3 regions of the Cupriavidus nantongensis genome follow, and region 1 is predicted to be linked to each of the others. Evidence: predicted binding sites of a transcription regulator. Region 1 holds the regulator's gene; each other region holds the start of a gene.

Region 1 (5,258 bases):
AGCCCCAGGCCGCGCACTTCCAGCAGGTTCTGCAGCAGCGGCGGGCAGCGGCCCTCGATGAAATCCGGCCCCAGCCGGACGAAATCGACGGCGTCGTCGGCCACCAGCCCGTGGCCGCGCGAGATCAGTTCCAGGCCCAGCTCGCTCTTGCCCAGGCCCGATTCGCCCATGATCAGCACGCCCATGCCGAGGATGTCGAGGAACACGCCGTGCATGGTCACGCGCGGCGCCGAGATGCGCGACAGGTACAGGCGCAGGTGGTCGATCACCGCGGCCGACGACACCGGCGTGGTGAACAGCGGCGTCGACGAGCGCGTGCAGCGCAATTCCAGGTCCGGCGGCGGCTCCATGCCGTCGGCGATCACCAGGAACGGCGGCTCCAGCAGGATCAGCTCGCCCATCTGGCGCTTGCGGGTCTCGTCGTCGAGCCGCTGGTAGTACGTGATCTCGGGCTTGCCGAGGACCTGGATCCGGTTCGGGTGGATCAGGTTGAGGTGGCCCACCAGGTCCGCGGCGGAGGTCGCTTCGCGGGCGAATTCCACGTCAAAGGCGCGGTCCGCGCCCTCCAGGCCAGCGACCCACGAGAGTTTGAGGTCGGCTGCGTTGTCGTCGAAGATGGACTGGGAGGTGACGCCGGTGAGTTCCATGCGGTATGGCTGGTAAGGCGGTGTTCGAAGCGCGTGGCGCCTGCCCGGTCTGGTGCCGGCCCGCTAAAGGGGAATCAGTGGATCAGGGATGCCATGCGATCAGCAGTTCGTGCACGGCATCGGGCGTGGGCAGGGTCGCCAGGCCCTCGCGCATGTCGCGATCCGACAGCAGCTGCGCGATCTCGGACAAGATTTCCAGGTGTTGCTGCGTGGCCTGTTCCGGCACCAGAAGAAAGATCAGCAGCGAAACCGGCTTGCCGTCCGGCGATTCGAACGGAATCGGCTCGGCCAGGCGCATGAACGCGGCCAGCGGCTGCTTCAGGCCCTTGATGCGCCCGTGCGGGATCGCCACGCCGGCGCCCAGTCCGGTCGAGCCCAGCGACTCGCGCGCGAACAGGTTGTCGGTGACGATGGCGCGCGCCACGCCATGGTTGTTCTCGAAGAGGAGCCCGGCCTGCTCGAACACACGTTTCTTGCTGGTGACGCTGACGTCGAGGGTGATGTTGCCGGGTGGCAGCAATTTGGCCAAACGATTCATGGGCGATGCGCAGGATTTCAGTTAGCGGGCGGATCGTTCCGCCGGGCAGCGGCTGGCTCCCTGCCGCTGCGGGCGGGGGGACGTCCGGCCCATTATAGAGCAGCGGCTACCCCTGCCTTGTGCGGTGCAGCGCCAGCGGATGCGGCCACGATTTCTCTCTCTTTGTATGGCGCAGCATACACCTTGGCGCTGCGCTTGCGAACATTTCGGGCTCCCATGCGTGACAAGGTTTGCTCCGCTGCCACAGCCGGCACCGCCCCCGGGGCGCAAAAAAGCCGCGCTTCGCGGCGCGGCTTGCCTGTGGAATCCTGGTTCAGCAGCCCTCTGCGGGGCTGCCGGGCACGGGTTTATTGCTGCATTTGCGCTGCGGCCATCTGGTACTTGACCGCTTCGCGGTCGTGGCCTTGCACGCGATCCTTGTAGCGAATCACCTGACGGTCCAGCTTGTCGACGAGTGCGTCGATCGCCGCATACAGGTCTTCATGATGCGCTTCGACAAAGATGTCCTTGCCCTTGAGATGCAGATTGATTTCCGCGTACTGACGCCGGTCCTTTTCCTTGTGATTGTCGACAGAGAGCAGCACGCTAACGCCAATGACTTGATCGAAATGCCTGACGATTCGCTCCAGCTTCGTTTCCACGTACTCACGCAGAGGCGGCGTGATGTCCAGGTGGTGTCCACTGATCTTGAAGTTCATAGCGCTTCTCCTTCTGAAAGAGCCTCACCAGGCAGGCGGTGGGCTCGGCTACAAAGACTTGCGGAGATTGACTGCGGGGATTTTCAAGGCTTCACGATACTTGGCGACGGTGCGGCGCGCGACAACGAAGCCCTGTTCGCCCAGCAGTTCGGCGATGCGACTGTCGGAAAGGGGATTCCTCGGGTCTTCGGCTCCTATCAGTTGCTTGATCAAGGCGCGGATGGCCGTTGATGAAGCCGCGCCACCGGTCTCGGTGGACACGTGGCTGCCGAAGAAGTACTTCAGTTCGAAAGTACCCATCGGCGTGGCCATGTATTTATTGGTCGTCACCCGGGAGATGGTTGACTCGTGTAAACCCAGTGTATCGGCAATCTCCCGCAAAACCAAGGGGCGCATGGCGATTTCACCGTGGGTGAAAAAGTTCTTTTGACGCTCGACAATGGCCTGCGAAACCCGCAGGATCGTGTCGAACCTTTGCTGGATGTTCTTGATCAGCCAGCGCGCCTCCTGCAGCTTCTGCTGCAGCCCCGCGGTGCCGGTTTCGCCCTTGGCGCCACGCAGGATCTGGGCATACATATCATTGATGCGCAGCCTCGGCATCACATCCGGATTGAGCTGCGCGATCCAGCCGCCACCGCTCTTGCGCACGAACACATCGGGCACGACGAAGTCGGCCTCGGGGCGGCTGTACGCGTGGCCCGGGTAGGGCGCCAGCGAGCGGATCAGGTCATGCGCGGCCTTGAGCGCGACTTCATCGACCTGCAGGGCCTTCTTCAGCCGCGTGTAGTCGCGTACCGCAAGAAGTTCCAGGTGATGGGTGACGATGGTCAGCGCCAGTTCGCGCTGCGGGTGCGTCAGGCGGCGCAATTGCAGCGCCAGGCATTCGGCCGCGTTGCGCGCGCCCACGCCGGGCGGATCGAAGCTCTGCAGCAGCGTCAGGATGGCGTGGACTTCGTCGGGGTCGAACTCGAGTTCTTCGGGCAGCTCCGCGCAGATCTCTTCGAGCGATGCGCTCAGGTAGCCATCGTCGTCGAGCGATTCGATCAGGAAGATGGCGAGCCCCTTGTCGCGCGCCGAGATCTTCAGCGGCGTCAACTGCTCCATCAGGTATTCGCGCAGCGTGGGCTCGGCATCGCGCAGCTGCATCGGCGTCTTTTCGTCCTCGTCGCCTTGCGGGCGGCGGGCGAAGTCGTCCAGGCTCCAGTCGCCGTTGCTGTAGTCGTCGCCGCTGCTGTTGTCGCCGTAGCCGTCATCGGCGGCGCCTTCGGTGCGGGCGTCGCCATTGCCCTGGGGCTCGGCGGGGGCGGGCGCGGGCGCGCTTTGCAAGTTGACCGAGCCGTCGGCGGCCACGCGCAGCGGGCTTTCGATCCAGTCGTTCTCCCGCTCGAGCAGCGGGTTTTCCGTCAGCGCCTGTTCGACTTCCTGCTGCAGTTCCAGCGTGGAAAGCTGCAGCAGCCGGATCGACTGTTGCAGCTGCGGGGTCAGGGCCAGGTGCTGGGAGAGGCGGAGCTGTAGCGACGGTTTCATGCGACCTATTTTATGCGCATCTTTCCGATGTTGGAACGGAAATTGCTATCGCTGATGCGCCGTGATCGCCGCTGGCTCTCCCTGCCATGCAGCCATGGCGGCCCGCGCCGGGCCGCCAGCTTGTCACATGCGGAAGTTCTCGCCCAGGTAGACGCGCCGCACGGCGTCGTTGGCGATGATCTCTTCGGGCTGGCCCGCGGCCAGCACCGTGCCTTCGCTGATGATGTAGGCGTGGTCGCAGATGCCGAGCGTCTCGCGCACGTTGTGGTCGGTGATCAGCACGCCGATATTGCGCGCCTTCAGGAAGCTGACGATGCGCTGGATCTCGCCCACCGCGATCGGATCGACGCCGGCGAACGGTTCGTCGAGCAGGATGAAGCGCGGCGACGACGCCAGCGCGCGCGCGATTTCGACGCGGCGGCGCTCGCCGCCGGACAGCGACAGCGCCGGGTTGTTGCGCAGGTGCGCGATCTGCAGGTCGTCGAGCAGCGCATCGAGGCGGCGCTCGATCTCGGCCTTGGCCAGCGGCTTGCCCTTGTCGATCTGCAGCTCGAGCACTGCGCGGATGTTTTCCTCGACGTTGAGCTTGCGGAACACCGAGGCTTCCTGCGGCAGGTACGACAGCCCCATGCGCGCGCGCTCGTGAATCGGCAGGCCGCTGATGTGGTCGCCGTCGAGCACGATGTCGCCTTCGTCCAGCGCCACCAGGCCGACGATCATGTAGAACGACGTGGTCTTGCCCGCGCCGTTGGGGCCGAGCAGTCCGACCACCTCGCCGCTCTTGACGTCGAGCGAGACGTCCTTGACCACCGTGCGCGAGCCATAGCGCTTCTTCAGGTGGCGCACGACCAGCGTGCTGCCGCCGGGCAGGACGGAGTTGGCTTCGACGACAGGCTTGTCGGCAATGGTGGCGGTATCGGTCATGGGTACGGTCAGGGTTTGTTGGCGGGCGCGGGCGCCGACTTCAGGTCCAGCGGCGAGCCGCCCGCGGTGCCGGACTTCTGGTCCTGGCGGGGCGACAGCACCGCGCGCACGCGGCCGGACGGGTTCGCCGCCGCGGCATCGCCGCTGCCGCCGCCGGCAGCGGTATAGAGTTCCTTGCGGCTGTCGTAGGTCAGCACCGCGCCGCGGATCTCGTCGAGCAGCTTGGCGCCCTGCAGCCGCGCCATGCGGGCATTGCCGATCAGCTTGGAGAATTCCTGCTTGCCGTCGTATTCGATGCGGTCGCCCCAGCCGTCGATGTATTCGTCGACGCCCTCGCGCTTCTGGCGGATATAAGCCTGCTTGCCCGGCTTCGAGGTTGCCACGGCGAACTGGTAGCCCTCGGGGTCGGTGCGCAGCTCGGCGGCGTCGGACTTCAGGATCATGGTGCCCTTGGTCAGCACCACGTTGCCGGTCAGCGTATAGATCTGCTTGACGTCGTCATAGCTGGCATTGTCCGCCTCGAGCACCATCGGCTTGTCGCGGTCCGCGCGCTCGGCTAGGGCAGGCTGGGCCAGCAGGCCGAAGGCCAGGGCCAGCGCGAGCAGGGCCGGGGCGGTGCGTCGACGGGACGATGTCGTCAGGGAAGCGGTCATGTTGGCAGGGTTGCTTGAGGGGCGTCGGATGCGTGATGGTGCGGTTTGCGCGGCAATCGGCGCGCGCTGCCGGGCCGTGACGGCCGGCGTTGCGTGCGCGGCTGCGCCGGACCGGGAGTCAGGATCCCGGCGCACGGCCCGGGGACGGTCCGGTGATGATGGTGCCGCGTACATTGCCGAGCAATTGTACTTCGCGGGTGACGTTGTTGAAGATCAGGCCGTTGGCGGTCATCACCGACGGGCCGCGTGTCAGCTTGACGGGCTTGTCGGT
Region 2 (5,258 bases), on a different contig from region 1:
ACATTCGAGCGGATCATCCGCCGGCACTGAGGGGAGACAATGAGCAGTTCAACCGACAAGTTCTCGGCCACCATGCGCGATGGCCTGGCCGATCTTGCCCGCCGCCTGCGCTTCGCCATGGAGGAGGGCGCGATCTGGCTGGACGAGCAGCGCATGATCCTGATCCACACCGCTGCGCTGGCCGCGCTGCGCAAGGAACTGGTGGACACCCTGGGCATGGAGCGCGCGCGCGGGCTGTTCACGCGCATGGGTTTTCATTCGGGCATGCGCGATGCCGAAGTGGCCAGGAAACTGCGCGCGGGCCACAGCGACTTCGGCCAGCTCGAGATCGGCCCTTGCCTGCATACCATCGAGGGGGTGGTGCGGGTCACGCCGGTCAAGGTCGATATCGACATTGCCGCCGGCATCTACGATGGCGAGTTCCTGTGGGAAGACTCGTTCGAGGGCGACGTGCACCGGCAGTTGTTCGGCATCGTCGACCAGCCTGCCTGCTGGATGCAGATCGGCTATGCCACCGGCTACACCTCGGCGCTGATGGGCCGAACCATCCTGTATCGCGAGGTGGAGTGCATTGCCTGCGGGCATCCGCATTGCCGCATCGTCGGCAAGCCGGTGGAAGCCTGGGAAGATGGCGCACAGGTGCTGGCGCTGTACCAGCCCGACCCCGTGATCGAGACCCTGATCGCCTTGCAGAGCGAGGTCGAGCACCTGCGCGCGCTGCAGGGCGGGCCAGCTACGCCGGCCGACCTGGTCGGCACCTCACCCGGCTTTCGCGCCGCATGGGGCCTGCTGCAGCGAGCCGCCGCCAGCAACGTGACGGTGCTGCTGCTGGGCGAGACCGGCGTGGGCAAGGAGCGCTTCGCGCAGGCCTTGCACGGCGTGAGTGCGCGCGCCGACAAGCCCTTCGTCGCGGTCAACTGCGCGGCGATTCCCGATGAACTGATCGAGTCGGAGCTGTTTGGCGTGGAGAAAGGCGCCTTCACCGGCGCGACCCAGTCGCGGCCCGGCCGCTTCGAACGCGCGCATGGCGGCACCTTGTTTCTGGATGAACTGGGCGAGCTCTCGGCCTCGGCGCAGTCCAAGCTGCTGCGCGTGCTGCAGGAGGGCGAGGTCGAGCGCGTGGGTGGCACCGCCGCGCGCAAGGTGGACGTGCGGCTGGTGGCCGCGACCAATGTCGACCTGGCCGAAGCGGTGAAGCAGGGCACCTTCCGCAAGGACCTGTATTACCGCCTCAACGTCTACCCGGTCACGATACCGCCGCTGCGCGAGCGGCTCGACGATATCCGGCCACTGGCGGAGCGCTTCGTGGCCCGCTACGGCGCGCGCCACGGCAAGCGCATCGTCGGCATCACCGACCGCGCGCTGGCCGAACTGCGCCACTATGACTGGCCCGGCAATGTGCGCGAACTGGAGAACGTGATCGAGCGCGGCGTGATCCTGGCCAGCCACGGCGGCCAGATTGGCGCCGACCACCTGTTCCTGCCGGGCACCGTGGCGCCGCCGCTGGATACCGCGCCACGGCTGGGCGCGGGCGGCACGCTGCCGGACCTGCGCGAAGCCGCGGTCCATGCGCTGCTGGACCAGATGTCAGAACAGCAGCTGGCGCTGGGCGATGTCGAGACCGTGCTGATGGAGGCCGCGATGCAGCGCGCGGATGGCAACATGAGCCAGGCCGCGCGGTTGCTGGGGATTACGCGGCCGCAGCTGGCGTATCGGTGGAAGACGCGGGGTGCGCGTGGGGGGAATGGGCACGGCGACTGAGGCCGCGCTTCCTTTCCCTTCCGCTTTTCCATTTGATCATTTGATGCAGGCGCTCCCAGGCCTTGCATCGCCCCGCATCCGCGCCATGCTGCGCAGCGCGAGCGATTTTCCGCTGCCGGATCAAGCCCTTTCCTCCTCCTGTCCCGCACGCGCTGCTGCGCCGCAGCGCCATCGCCCCCTTCGTTGCGCGCTGCCCGCAAACGCCCGCCCGGCGCGGCTTTTGATCATTTGATCAACGCTCGCGGACCGCATCATCAATTCATCGATGGCGGTCCTGCCTGCGCTTTCGGGTAAACGCGCACGATGGCCTCTGCCAATTCCCGGAAACCGTTGTGCCACAAGGCTTGCGGCCGCTGGCACGGTCTTCGCAGTAAGGCCCGCGTCCAGCCACGCCAAGGAGCGCGCGATGACCACCCCGTCGGTTCCCCTGTTCGAAGCCACGCCGCGCTATGTGCGGGTCGAGGGCCGTACCCCGGAGGGGTTCGTGCAATTCGTCTTCAGCGTGGCCGACCCCGAGCTCAACGTCGAACTGATCATGCCGGAGCCGATGTTCGAAGCCTTCTGCTGCGTCAACCGCGTGCGCTTCCTGCCTGCGCCTGAAGCCTCGCCGCAGCCCGAAGCCGACGACTGACGCGGCCCGCCTGCCGCCACATCACAACGAGAAGGGATACAGGAGACCAAGCGATGCAAGTCGATATCAAGACCCAGCAGATCCAGCCGCTGCGCCAGACCTACGGCCATGTCGCGCGCCGCTTCGGCGACAAGCCGGCGTCGCGCTACCAGGAGGCCACCTACGACGTGCAGTCGGAGGTGAACTTCCACTACCGCCCCACCTGGGACCCCGGCTTTGAGCTGTACGACAAGCGCCGCACCGCGATCGTGATGGAGGACTGGTATGCGCTGAAGGACCCGCGCCAGTTCTACTACGGCGCCTACGTGACCGCGCGCGGCCGCCAGCAGGACGCCGCCGAGAAGAGCTTTGCCTTCGTCGAGAAGCGCGGCCTGCTGCAGGCGCTGCCGGCCGAATGGCAGGAGCGCCTGGCCACGGGCCTGCTGCCGCTGCGCCATGTGGAGTGGGGCGCCAACATGAACAACTTCTATTGCGCCGACTACGGCTGGGGCACGGCGATCACGCAGGCCTGCACCTATTGCGCCATGGATCGCCTGGGCATCGCCCAGTACCTGTCGCGCATCGGCATGCTGCTCGACGGCAATACCGGCGTGGCGCTGGAGCGGGCCAGGGTGGCCTGGCTGGAGGGCGCCGCGTGGCAGCCGCTGCGCCGCTTCGTCGAACACACCTTCGTTACCGCGGACTGGTTCGAGACTTTCGTCGTCCAGAACCTGGTGCTGGACGGACTGCTCTACCCGCTGGTCTACCAGCACGCCGATGCGGTCATCGCGCGCGCCTGCGGTACCGGGCTGGCGGTGCTGACCGAGTTCATGAACGACTGGCGCGACGAGCATGCGCGCTGGGTCGACGCCGTGGTCCAGGCCGCCGCGGCCGAGTCCGATGCCAACCGCGTGCTGCTGTCCGGCTGGGCGCATGCCGCCGCCGCGCAGGTGGCCGAAGCGCTGGTGCCGGTCGCCAACGCACTGACCGGCGCCGACGGCGCGCAGATGGTCGCGCTGTGCCGCGAGCAGCTTGAAGTGCGCCTGAGCAAGCTCGGCCTTGCCGCCTGACCCATGGACCCTCGGAGCCTACCCATGACCGCCGCCGCCAACGTCTACATCGCCTTGCAGAACAACGACGACACCCGTCCCATCATCGACGCCATTACCGAAGCCAACCCGCATGCGGTGGTGTCGCAGTTTCCCGCCATGGTCAAGATCGATGCGCCCGGACACCTGACCATCGTGCGCGAGCTGGTGGCCGGCAAGCTCGGACGCGACTGGGACCTGCAGGAGATCCACCTGAACCTGGTCTCGCTGTGCGGAAACATCGACGAGGACGAAGACGCCTTCACGCTGCGCTGGAACGCCTGACCGCCCCGCGGCATCGCAAACAACAAGGAGACATCATGGACGCACGCAAGAAGCTCAACCTGCGCGAGAAGTACGCCTCGATGACGCGGGACCTGGCCTGGGAAACGACCTACGAGCCGATGGACAAGGTCTTCCCGTTCGACAAGTACGAGGGCATCCGCATCCACGACTGGGACAAATGGGAAGACCCGTTCCGCATGACCATGGATGCGTACTGGAAATACCAGTCCGAGAAAGAGCGCAAGCTGTACGCGATCATCGACTCGTTCGTGCAGAACAACGGCCACCTCAACGTATCCGACCCGCGCTACCTGAACGCGCTGCGGCTGTTCCTGACCGGCGTGACGCCGCTGGAATACGCCGCGCACCGCGGCTACGCGCACCTGGGCCGGCATTTCCGCGGCGCCGGCGCACGCGTGGCGGCGCAGATGCAGTCGATCGACGAGCTGCGCCATGCGCAGACCCAGCTGCACACGCTGTCGGTCTATAACAAGTACTTCCACGGCTTTGGCGAGTGGCGCCACATGCACGACCGGGTCTGGTACCTGTCGGTGCCCAAGTCCTATTTCGAGGATGCGATGAGCGCGGGGCCGTTCGAGTTCATCACCGCGATCTCGTTCTCGTTCGAGTACGTGCTGACCAACCTGCTGTTCATGCCGTTCATGTCGGGCGCCGCCTACAACGGCGACATGGCCACGGTGACCTTCGGCTTCTCGGCGCAGTCGGACGAGTCGCGCCACATGACGCTGGGACTGGAGGTGGTCAAGTTCCTGTGCGAGCAGGATCCCGGCAACATCCCGATCCTGCAGAAGTGGCTGGACAAATGGTTCTGGCGCGGCTTCCGCCTGCTGACGCTGGTCGGGATGATGATGGACTACATGCTCCCCAAGCGCGTGATGTCGTGGGCCGAAGCGTGGGAGATGTACTTCGAGCAGGCGGGCGGGGCGCTGTTCAAGGACCTGGAGCGCTATGGCCTGCGCATGCCCAAGTACCACGACGTGGCCACCCGCACCAAGGACCGCATCACGCACGAGGCCTGGGCCACGTTCTACAACTATGCGGGCGCCGCCGCCTTCCATACGTGGGTGCCAAGGGCCGACGAGATGGCGTGGCTGGTCGAGAAATACCCGCAGACCTTCGAACGCTACTACAAGCCGCGCCTGGAGCACTGGCAGGCGCGGCAGCAGGCCGGCGAGCGCTTCTACAACGCCACGCTGCCGATGCTGTGCCAGACCTGCCAGATCCCGATGGTGTTCTCGGAGCCGGACGATCCCACCCAGACCTGCTACCGCGAAAGCAGTTACCACGGCATGAAGTTCCACTTCTGCTCGGACGGCTGCAAGGACATCTTCGACGACGAGCCCGCCAAGTACGCGCAGGCGTGGCTGCCGGTGCACCAGATCTACCAGGGCAACTGCGGTGGCGCCACACTGGACGACGTGCTCGGGTGGTATCGGCTGAACCCGGGCGCGGACAACCTGGATTTCGAGGGCTCGCAGGACCAGCGCAACTGG
Region 3 (5,258 bases), 830 kb from region 1:
GTCTATCCCAACGGCTCGGCCGATGTGAACCACTTCCATGCCGCCGGCGGCGCCGGCTTCGTGATCCGCGAGCTGCTGCAGGCCGGCCTGCTGCACGAGGACGTGCAGACCGTGGCCGGCCCGGGCCTGGCCCGTTATGCGCAGGAACCGGTGATGACGGACGGCGTGCTGCACTGGCGCGACGGCGCCGCCCAGAGCGGCGACCCGCAGGTGCTGGCGACCGCCGCCGCGCCGTTCTCCACCGAGGGCGGGCTGCGGCTGATGCAGGGCAACCTGGGTCGCGGCGTGATCAAGGTCTCGGCGGTGGCGCCGGAGCACCGCGTGGTCGAAGCCCCGGTGCGCGTGTTCGATTCGCAGGAGGCGCTGCAGGCGGCGTTCGACGCTGGCGAACTGGGCGGCCAACTCGGCGGCGACCTGGTCGCGGTGGTGCGTTTCCAGGGGCCGAATGCCAACGGCATGCCCGAACTGCACCGGCTGACCCCGGTGCTGGGGGCGCTGCAGGACGCCGGCCACAAGGTGGCGCTGGTGACCGACGGGCGCATGTCCGGCGCCTCGGGCAAGGTGCCGGCGGTGATCCACGTCGGTCCCGAGGCGCTGGCCGGCGGCGCGCTGGCGCGCGTGCGTGACGGCGATCGCATCCGCGTCGACGCCGTCGCCGGCACGCTGCAATGGTTGGGCGACGAGGCCGAATTCGCGGCGCGGGCGCCGGCGCGCGCGCCGGCCGATCCGTTCGCGCAGTTCAGCCTGGGGCGTGGCCTGTTCGGCCTGTTCCGGCGCCATGCGCGGATCGCGGAAGAGGGCGGCAGCGCACTCGACCTGTCCGAACTGGATGCCGCAGTGGCCGGCGCCGACGGCCGTACCGCCGAGTTGCGATCCGTCGCACAATAACCGGACCAGGACAGGCAGGCAACCGACAAGGATGGTCCCACCATCCGATACCAAGACCGACGGAGCAGACATGATCTATATCCTGATGGGCGTTTCCGGCAGCGGCAAGACCACGGTCGGCCAGCTGCTGGCGCAGCGGCTGGGCTGCGGCTTCCATGACGCCGACGACTTCCACAGCGACGCCAACAAGGCCAAGATGCACGCCGGCATCCCGCTGACCGACGAAGACCGCTGGCCGTGGCTGGCCGCGATGCGCGCGGCCATCGACACCGCCCGCGCCGAGGGTCGCACCCATGTGTTCACCTGCTCGGCGCTGCGCCAGGCTTACCGCGACCGGCTGAGCCCGCCCGATGGCGGCGTGACCTTCGTCTTCATGAAGGGGGATGCCGCGCTGATCGGCCAGCGGCTGTCCGCGCGCACCGAGCACTTCTTCAACCCCGAGCTGCTGCAAAGCCAGTTCGATACGCTCGAGGAACCTGGCGACGCGCTGGCGCTCGACATCCGCCAGCCACCCGAGGCGCTGGTCGACACCATCCTGAAGGCCACCGTGCGGCAGGGCGCCAGCGCTGCGCGCTGAACTGACGCGGCCGTGCCTCTGGTAGGCATGGCCTCGGATTCCCGAAGGCAACGCAAACCACGGCCGCCGGCCTCACCGGCGGCCGTTTTCTTGCGTGCGCTGGCAGGCATCTTGCTAGCTTCGCTTCGATGCCGGTGCCGCGCGGGTGCGATGGCACGGGCAGCCCGCCGCACCACCTTGCAGCTTTCGCCGGCACGGGTATGCTGGAAGGGCCAGTGACTCGACGGCATCACCACGGCTTGCGCCAACCGGCGCGGCCGCGCGGCAGGGCAGGACAGCCAGGGCAACCAGGGCGGCCGGTGCGGCATAGCAGCGGCGCCCGCGACATGGAGGAGCGGCCATCATGGCGGCGCGGTACTTCGACGAGATGCTGGACTGGCGCGAGGACAATGCGCCGGCGCTGATCCACGCAGGCCAGGCCTTGCCTGAAGGGGCGGTACGCCCGCACTACCGGCATTTCGCCGAATGGCTGGCGCGCCAGACCGAAAGCACCATGGCCAACAAGCGCGCCGAGGCCGACCTGGTGTTCCGGCGCGTGGGCATCACCTTCGCCGTCTACGGCGACAAGGACGAAGCCAACAGCGGCACCGAGCGTACCATTCCGTTCGACGTGGTCCCGCGCATTTTCCCCGCGAGCGAATGGACGCTGCTGGAAAAGGGCTTGCGCCAGCGCGTGGCCGCGCTGAACCGCTTCATCCACGACATCTACCACGGCCAGGACATCATCCGCGCCGGCGTGATCCCGCCCGACCAGATCTACAACAACGCCCAGTACCGGCCCGAGATGCTGGGCGTCAGCGTGCCGCACGATGTCTATGCGCATGTCGCCGGCATCGACGTGGTGCGTGCCGGCGAGGGCGAGTTCTACGTGCTGGAAGACAACCTGCGCGTGCCGTCGGGCGTGTCGTACATGCTCGAGAACCGCAAGATGATGATGCGCCTGTTCCCGGACCTGTTCGCGCGCAACCGCGTGGCGCCGGTGGCGCACTATCCCGACCTGCTGCTCGACATGCTGCGCGGGGTCTCGCCGCAGGCCATCGCCGATCCCACCGTGGTGGTGCTGACGCCGGGCATGTACAACTCGGCCTACTTCGAGCACGCCTTCCTGGCGCAGCAGATGGGGGTGGAGCTGGTCGAGGGCAGCGACCTCTTCGTCGAGGACAACCACCTGTTCATGCGCACCACGCAGGGGCCGCAGCGCATCGACGTGATCTACCGGCGCGTCGACGACGACTTCCTCGACCCGCTCGCGTTCCGCCCCGATTCCGCGCTGGGCGCCGCCGGGTTGCTGTCGGTCTACCGCGCCGGCAACGTGACCATCTGCAATGCCATCGGCACCGGCGTCGCCGACGACAAGTCGATCTACCCGTATGTGCCCGACATGATCCGCTTCTACCTGGGCGAAGAGGCGATCCTGAGCAACGTGCCGACCTATATGTGCCGGCGCGCCGATGACCTGCAGTACGTGCTGGACCATATGGCCGAACTGGTGGTCAAGGAAACCCACGGCGCCGGCGGCTACGGCATGCTGGTCGGGCCGGCGGCGACGCGCGCCGAGATCGATGCCTTCCGCGAGGTGGTCCGCTCCAGGCCGGAGCAGTACATCGCGCAGCCCACGCTGGCGCTGTCGACCTGCCCGACCTATGTCGAGGCCGGCATCGCCCCGCGCCATATCGACCTGCGCCCGTTCGTGCTGTCGGGCAAGGAGGTGCGGATGGTGCCGGGCGGGCTGACGCGCGTGGCGCTGCGCGAGGGTTCGCTGGTGGTGAATTCCTCGCAGGGTGGCGGCACCAAGGACACCTGGGTGCTGGAACGATGAACGCCGATTCGGGAGAGCCCGCATGCTGAGCCGCACCGCCGACCACCTGTTCTGGATGGCCCGCTACACCGAGCGCGCGGAGAACACCGCGCGCATGCTCGACGTCAACTACCAGACCTCGCTGCTGCCGCAATCGGCCGAAGTGGCCGAGCAGGGCTGGTGGGCCATGCTCGATATCTCGGAGCTGACCGAGGTGTTCGACCACAAGTACGGCCTGCTGTCGCGCGACGACGTGATCGACTTCATGGTACGCGACATGACCAATGCCTCGTCGATCATGAGCTGCCTGCGCGCGGCGCGCGAGAACGCGCGCGCGGTGCGCGGCTCGCTCACCACCGAGGTCTGGGAAACCGTCAACACCACCTGGCTGGAGGTGCAGCGCCTGATTGCCGACGGCGTGCTGAAGGAAGACCCGGCGCGCTTCTTCGAATGGGTCAAGTTCCGCTCGCACCTGGCGCGCGGGGTCCAGTTCGGCACCATGCTCAAGGACGATGCCTTTCATTTCATGCGGCTGGGCACCTTCCTGGAGCGCGCCGACAATACCGCGCGCATTCTCGACGTCAAGTTCCAGGCGTCCAACGGCCGGGAGGGCGAGCAGCCCGAGGCCAACCCCGACCAGGGCGGTGGCCACAATGACTTCTACCACTGGGCGGCGATCCTGCGCTCGGTGTCGGGCTTCGAGGTCTACCGCAAGGTCTATCGCGCGGTGATCACGCCGCAGCGCGTGGCCGAACTGCTGATCCTGCGCCCTGACATGCCGCGTTCGCTGGTGTCGAGCATGGACGAGGTGGTGGCGATCCTGCATACGGTGCGCAACCAGCATTCGGCGGAAACCGAGCGGCAGGCTGGTAAACTCCACGCCGACCTGAAGTACGCGCGCATCGACGATATCTTTGCCGTCGGCCTGCATGCGTACCTGACCAGCTTCCTGGAGCGCATCGGCGACCTCGGCAACGGCATCAGCAGGGACTTCCTGGTGCCGCTGCAGGCCGCCTGAGCCGGGCCGCCGGCAGCCCCCCGTGCCGCCGCCGCGCCCTGATACCGTGAAATACAAGATCCACCACCATACCGTCTACCGCTACACCGAACCGGTGCGGCGCAGCGTGCACGAAGTGCATCTGCAGCCGCGCTCGGGTCCGCTGCAGACCGTGGACTACTGGCAACTGTCGACACCCGGCAACCCGTCGGCGGCCCGCGACGGCTTCGGCAACATCGTGCACAACTTCACGGTGGCCGGGCCCGCCAGCACCATCGCCATCGAAGCCAGCGGCGAGGTCGAAGTGCTGCCGCCGCATGGCGAGCTCGACCGCGACGGGCACCATGCGTTCTGCGATGCGCCTCCGGACGGCGAGGCGCGGGTCTCGCCGCTGTATTTCCTCGGCAGCACGCCGCTGACCACGGCGCCGGCGCCGATGCGGGCCTTTGCCGCGCCGTTCCTGGCGGCGGGGCACGATATCGATGCGCTGCTGGCGCTGGCGCGCGGCATCGGCGAGCGCGTGCGCTACAAGCCCAATACCACCGATGTCGGCACCTCGGCCGCCGAGGCTTTTGCGCTGGGCAGCGGGGTGTGCCAGGACCAGGCGCAGGTGATGGTGGCGGCGTGCCGCGCGCTGGGCATTCCGGCGCGTTATGTCAGCGGATATTTCTACGACCCGGCCGCCACCGAACTGGCCAGCCATGCCTGGGCCGACATATGCCTGGACCCGGCCGGCCAGATCTGGTGCAGCATCGACATCACGCACGGCTGCCTGACCGACGAGCGCCATATCCGGCTGGCGGTGGGGCGCGACTATGCGTCGGCCGCACCAGTGCGGGGCATCCGCGACGGCGGCGGCGGCGAGACGCTGGAAGTCAATGTAACCATCACGCCACTTTCGAACTGATTAGGTGCTTGCTTCCAGACGCGGCGCGGTGCCGGTGCACGGGCGCTAGAATCCGGAGTGATGCAGGCCATTGCCGCAGGCCACCACCGGC

What was found. The regulator sigma-54, encoded in region 1, starts transcription at its own class of promoters, with help from an activator protein. The targets are predictions, from matches to a motif close to TGGCANGNAANCTGCTTT.
Region 2: the regulator sigma-54 is predicted to act here: its motif matches at 2,116-2,133, upstream of A2G96_RS22725 (phenol hydroxylase subunit).
Region 3: the regulator sigma-54 is predicted to act here: its motif matches at 1,566-1,583, upstream of A2G96_RS06920 (circularly permuted type 2 ATP-grasp protein).

The regions. Positions count from the first base shown of each region.
Region 1 covers NZ_CP014844.1:669,568-674,825, forward strand. Annotated here, with positions in the region: gene hprK (HPr(Ser) kinase/phosphatase) at 1-647, opposite strand, end outside; gene A2G96_RS03050 (PTS sugar transporter subunit IIA) at 730-1,185, opposite strand; gene hpf (ribosome hibernation-promoting factor, HPF/YfiA family) at 1,533-1,883, opposite strand; gene A2G96_RS03060 (RNA polymerase factor sigma-54) at 1,932-3,410, opposite strand; gene lptB (LPS export ABC transporter ATP-binding protein) at 3,534-4,334, opposite strand; gene lptA (lipopolysaccharide transport periplasmic protein LptA) at 4,343-4,987, opposite strand; gene lptC (LPS export ABC transporter periplasmic protein LptC) at 5,106-5,258, opposite strand, start outside.
Region 2 covers NZ_CP014845.1:303,056-308,313, forward strand. Annotated here, with positions in the region: gene poxR (phenol degradation transcriptional regulator PoxR) at 40-1,761, shown strand; gene A2G96_RS22725 (phenol hydroxylase subunit) at 2,168-2,392, shown strand; gene A2G96_RS22730 (aromatic/alkene monooxygenase hydroxylase subunit beta) at 2,446-3,441, shown strand; gene A2G96_RS22735 (MmoB/DmpM family protein) at 3,466-3,744, shown strand; gene A2G96_RS22740 (aromatic/alkene/methane monooxygenase hydroxylase/oxygenase subunit alpha) at 3,780-5,258, shown strand, end outside.
Region 3 covers NZ_CP014844.1:1,498,213-1,503,470, forward strand. Annotated here, with positions in the region: gene edd (phosphogluconate dehydratase) at 1-888, shown strand, start outside; gene A2G96_RS06915 (gluconokinase) at 959-1,465, shown strand; gene A2G96_RS06920 (circularly permuted type 2 ATP-grasp protein) at 1,809-3,284, shown strand; gene A2G96_RS06925 (alpha-E domain-containing protein) at 3,307-4,281, shown strand; gene A2G96_RS06930 (transglutaminase family protein) at 4,328-5,167, shown strand.